2 regions of the Candidatus Pelagibacter sp. PS_02 genome follow, and region 1 is predicted to be linked to the other one. Evidence: riboswitches for the same ligand, from Rfam matches in the RefSeq annotation. Region 1 holds a riboswitch; the other holds the start of a gene.
The links. A riboswitch is a leader RNA that binds a small molecule or an ion and turns the genes downstream of it on or off. The one in region 1 is predicted to bind glycine.
Positions count from the first base shown of each region.

Region 2: it holds a riboswitch for glycine, as region 1 does, so the genes downstream of both, gcvT (glycine cleavage system aminomethyltransferase GcvT) here and AC5SL4_RS00540 (malate synthase G) in region 1, are expected to answer to the same signal.

Region 1 is NZ_CM182079.1:100,316-102,729, reverse strand. Features, by position in the region: gene secA (preprotein translocase subunit SecA) at 1-242, shown strand, start outside; gene AC5SL4_RS00545 (acetyl-CoA carboxylase carboxyltransferase subunit alpha) at 237-1,343, opposite strand; glycine riboswitch at 1,435-1,522, shown strand; gene AC5SL4_RS00540 (malate synthase G) at 1,593-2,414, shown strand, end outside.
Region 2 is NZ_CM182079.1:254,819-257,232, reverse strand. Features, by position in the region: gene gcvT (glycine cleavage system aminomethyltransferase GcvT) at 1-1,078, opposite strand, end outside; glycine riboswitch at 1,156-1,245, opposite strand; gene AC5SL4_RS01375 (DMT family transporter) at 1,270-2,151, opposite strand; gene AC5SL4_RS01370 (5-oxoprolinase subunit C family protein) at 2,138-2,414, opposite strand, start outside.

The DNA of each region.
Region 1 (2,414 bases):
AAAAAGAAGCCTTTTTTCTTTTCGAAAACTTATTGAATAAATTGAAAATGGATTTTGTTACAATTTTAATAAATTTAAAAATAGTTCAAGAACCTAGTGAAAGTATTTCAAGACCATTAAAAAAAGAAACATCTAACGATCCAAAATGTTTACTAATAAAAAGAAAAAATGAAAAAATTTCAAGAAATGAGAAATGTGAAGCTACAGGTAAAAAGTTTAAAAACTGTTGTGGGGCCTTATAAAGAAAATATAAAATAGCCCAATAAAACTATTACTCCAAATAAAACTGCTAAATTTAACTTTGATTTAAAGAAGTTTTTAATAAATAAATTAACCTTATTTTCTTTCATGCTGAGTGTACTTAGATCGTCTAATTGATTTACGAAACCTTTAGATCTTCCAATAGTTAAAAATTTATTTTTTCTATGATTAAAAATTTCTTCTCCACTCATGTTAAAAAATTCATTCAAATTTTTTTCAATCGATTTTCTTACGTTATCTAATATTAGGTCTCTATCTCTGTGGGCACCACCAATTGGCTCTGAAATAATTTCATCAATTACTTTTAGTTCTAAAAGGTCTTTTGAAGACAATTTCATAGCTTTTGCTGCTTCTAAAGTTCTTTTGGGGTCTCTCCATAAAATGGTGGCACAGCCCTCTGGAGATATTACTGAGTAAATTGCATTTTCTAACATGATTACCTTGTTAGATGAAGCAAGTGCTATTGCCCCTCCTGATCCACCTTCTCCAATAACAATTGCAAGAGTTGGGACGTTTAAAGACATGCAACACTCAATTGATTTTGCAATTGCCTCTGCTTGACCTCTTTCTTCCGCCCCTACACCAGGGTAAGCTCCGGGTGTGTCTATAAAAGAAATTATCGGAATGTTAAATTTATTTGCTAATTTCATTAATCTAATTGTTTTTCTGTAACCCTCAGGTCTCATCATTCCAAAATTTCTTTCAATTCTACTTTCAAGGCTGTCCCCTTTTTCTTGACCAATAACTAAGACAGATTTTTCATCAAATTTTGCAAATCCTGCTAATACAGATTTGTCTTCTCCATAATATCTATCACCTGACAATGGGATAAAATCTTCAAATAAATTATCAATAAAAAATTTTGCTTTAGGTCTATCTTCATGTCTTGCAACTAGAGTAGTTTGCCAGGGATCTAAGTTAGAGTAAATCTCTTGTAGCTTATTATCTATCTCTTTTTGAGACTCAGATATTTTTTTGGTATCTACTTCCGAAAGACCATCTTGATTATAAGGGTCTTTAAGTTTGTCTATTTCTATCTCTAAATTTTTAATATCTGTTTCAAAATTTAAATAATTTTTCATATGATTGTTTAATTATTAATTAATTAAGAAAAAAGGCAATAAAATGTTTTAAATAATTTATATTTGACATAATTCTATTAAAAGGTACTCTTAATTGATATCGGGAGAGACTATTAAATAATAGCGCCGAAGGAGCAACCACCCCGGAAACTCTCAGGCAAATGGACCGATAACAAACATAACACTCTGGAAAGAGATTTATCTCGCCGAAGGAGCAAAACTCTCAGGCAAAAATACAGATGGGGTAAAATGGGTGCTATGAAAGAACAATATACAAAAATACACAATCTATCAGTTTCTAATAAATTGCTTAACTTCGTTAATGAAGAGTTGCTTAAAGATACAAATATTTCTTCTGAAAAATTCTGGGAAGGCTTCGACCAAGTAGTTCATGAGCTAGCCCCAAAAAATAAAGAGCTATTAAAAATAAGAGAAGATTTACAAAAAAAAATAGACGATTGGCATATTGCTAATAAAGGTAATGAAATCAATCTAGAGGAGTATAAAAAATTTTTAAAAGAAATTGATTATTTAAAAGAAGTGGGCCCTGATTTTAAGATCAAAACAAATAATGTTGATGAAGAAATAACTAGTATTGCTGGACCTCAATTAGTAGTTCCAATCATGAACGAAAGGTATGCACTGAATGCCGCTAATGCTAGATGGATGAGTTTATATGACAGTTTGTATGGTACAGATGTAATCGAGCAATCTGAGGATAGTGCCACTCAAAGATACGATCCTTTAAGAGGAGAAATGGTTATAAAATATGGAAGAGACTTTTTAGAAAAATATTTTCCTCTAGAAAATTTTGAATGGCATAATATTACAGGCTTTAAAATTGATAATGGCTCTTTAACAATATTAAAAGATAGTAATAAATCATCTTTAAAAAATAAAGATAAATATATTGGTCATAGAGGAGAGGCCAATGATCCATCAGCAATAATTTTAAAAAATAATAATCTTCATATAGAAATAATTATAGACCCAAATGCTTTTAGTGCTCAACAAGATCCTGCTAAAATTAGTGATATTATTGTTGAAGCTGCAGTTTCAACTATTTGTGAT
Region 2 (2,414 bases), 150 kb from region 1:
TTTTATAAAATGGCAAATTACTTATAATTGCCGGATATTTTTTTCCTCTCACTTCTAAAAAAACCTTAGTATCAATTTTAGAAAATGAATTTTCTACATAACCCATTGCAACTGGGGCCTGAACGCTGGGTCCAAAAGTTCCACTTGTAATTTCCCCAATATTTTTATCATCCTCACTAAATATTGAAGTTTTTTCACGGGCTATAATTCTTCCTTCTGGCTTAATACCTACGCGGATTTTGTTTACTCCTTTCTCGATTTGAGATTTAATTTTTTCACATCCAATAAACCCACCCTCAAGAATTCTATTTTTTGATATCGCCCATTTTAAATTTGCTTCTACTGGGCTTTTATTAATATCCATGTCATGACCATACAAACAAAGTCCCGCCTCTAGTCTCAAGGTATCTCTGGCACCTAATCCAATTAAATTAGCCCCTTCATCTATGAGTTTTTGCACAAACGCTTCTGCGTTCTCATTTTTGATAGATATCTCAAATCCATCTTCACCGGTATAACCTGATCTTGTGATATAAATATCCTCTTTAAGATAATTAAACGTATCACCATTCATAAATTTTAGATCTGATACTCCATTGATTATCTTTTCTAGTATTTGGACTGCTTTAGGGCCTTGAATTGCTATAAGCGATAGCTCTTCACTTAAAATCATTTCATACTTATCTTCTAACAATTTAGTTAAAAGTTTAAAATCTGTACTCTTACAAGCAGCATTTAATACAATGTTAAAACCACCTTCAACTTTTGTGATAATTAAATCATCATAAATTCCTGCTTCATCATTCATTAAAAAACTATATTTGGATTGATTTAATTTAGCCTTACTCAATTCAGCTGGAAAAATTTTTTCAAGATCTTTTGCCAACTTATCATCTCCTTTAATGAATAACTGACCCATATGGGACACATCAAAAATACCTGCATTTTCTCTTGTACTTTTGTGTTCCTCAATAATTCCTTTAGAATATTGAATTGGCATTTGATACCCAGCAAATGGAACAAACTTAGCTCCATGCTTTTGATGTAAACTGTAAAGTGCGGTTTTTAAAATATCCATATTAACTTACTGTACCCATCTGTATGTTTGCCTGAGAGTTTTATTCCGTCGGCGAGAACTTAATCTCTTTCCAGAGTTAATATGTTACGGTCCTTTTGCCTGAGAGATTCCTGGGTGGTTGCTCCTTCGGCGCTACGATTGTTTGTAGTCTCTCCCGTATATAAGAATAATCTACCAGATATGTAACAGAGTCAATTAATAATTTTTTCTTTTTTATTTGAAAAAAGTAGTGAGTAAAATTGCAATAATACTGCAAAAAGAATTACTCCTCCTCCGATTAAAGTAAATAAAGAAGGTCGTTCAGCTGCAAATAAAAAGGCCCACATTGGCCCCAACACAGATTCGGATAACATGATTATACCAACCATTGCAGATGGTGTACTACGTGCACCCATAGTTATAAATATAAAACCAAATCCTACTTGAAAAAAACCTGCTGTAAAACCTAAAAATATATCATGTGAAGAAATCATAAGCTTCTCAGATAATAAAAATCCAATAAAGCATGAACTCACACCAGCTATAAATTGAGCTGGCACCATGTCAACTGTAGGAAATTTTCTAACAATTATAATTAAGACTGCAAATGTAATTGGCATGCTAAAAGCCGCTAAGTTTCCAGACATCTCTCCTGGTGATAAAGAATTACCTACCATTAATAGGACACCCGTAATTGCTAAAATAATTGAAGCTAAAGTAATAGATGAAATTGTTTCTTTTAAAAATAAATAACCAAATATTGCTAAAAAGAGTATTTGCGTCGAAATAATAAAATTAGTATTGGCAACAGTTGTATTATACATCGCAAAGACGTACCCACAAAAACCAAATGATAAAATAACTCCGCCAATAAGTCCTGGTAAACCTGAATCGTAAAACGCTTTAAATAATTTTTTTTTATAAGTAATTATTAAAAAAAGTAAGACTGTAAGCGAAAAAAATAAAGATCTCCAAAATAATATTTGCCATAATGTTGATCCTTCAAATGATTTAACAATTAAGCCTCCAAAGCTTAAGCAGCAAGCTCCCATAAAAACTAATATAGGACCTGGAATTTTATTAATTACATTCATTTAAATATTTATTTGTATCTTCTGTATATGCTTTAAATATATTCTGAGCTTCTTCAAGACTTACTTCCTTAAAATTTATAATAGTGCCTGGTGTCAATTGACCTACTCGATCTAAGTCTGCTGAAATAACAACACCTATTTTGGGATATCCACCTATAGTTCCGTGATCAGACAACATAACAATAGGGTTTCCATCAGCAGGTACTTGTATTACTCCTTTTACAAGACCTTCAGATTTTATATTAGAGCCAACAATGTTTTCT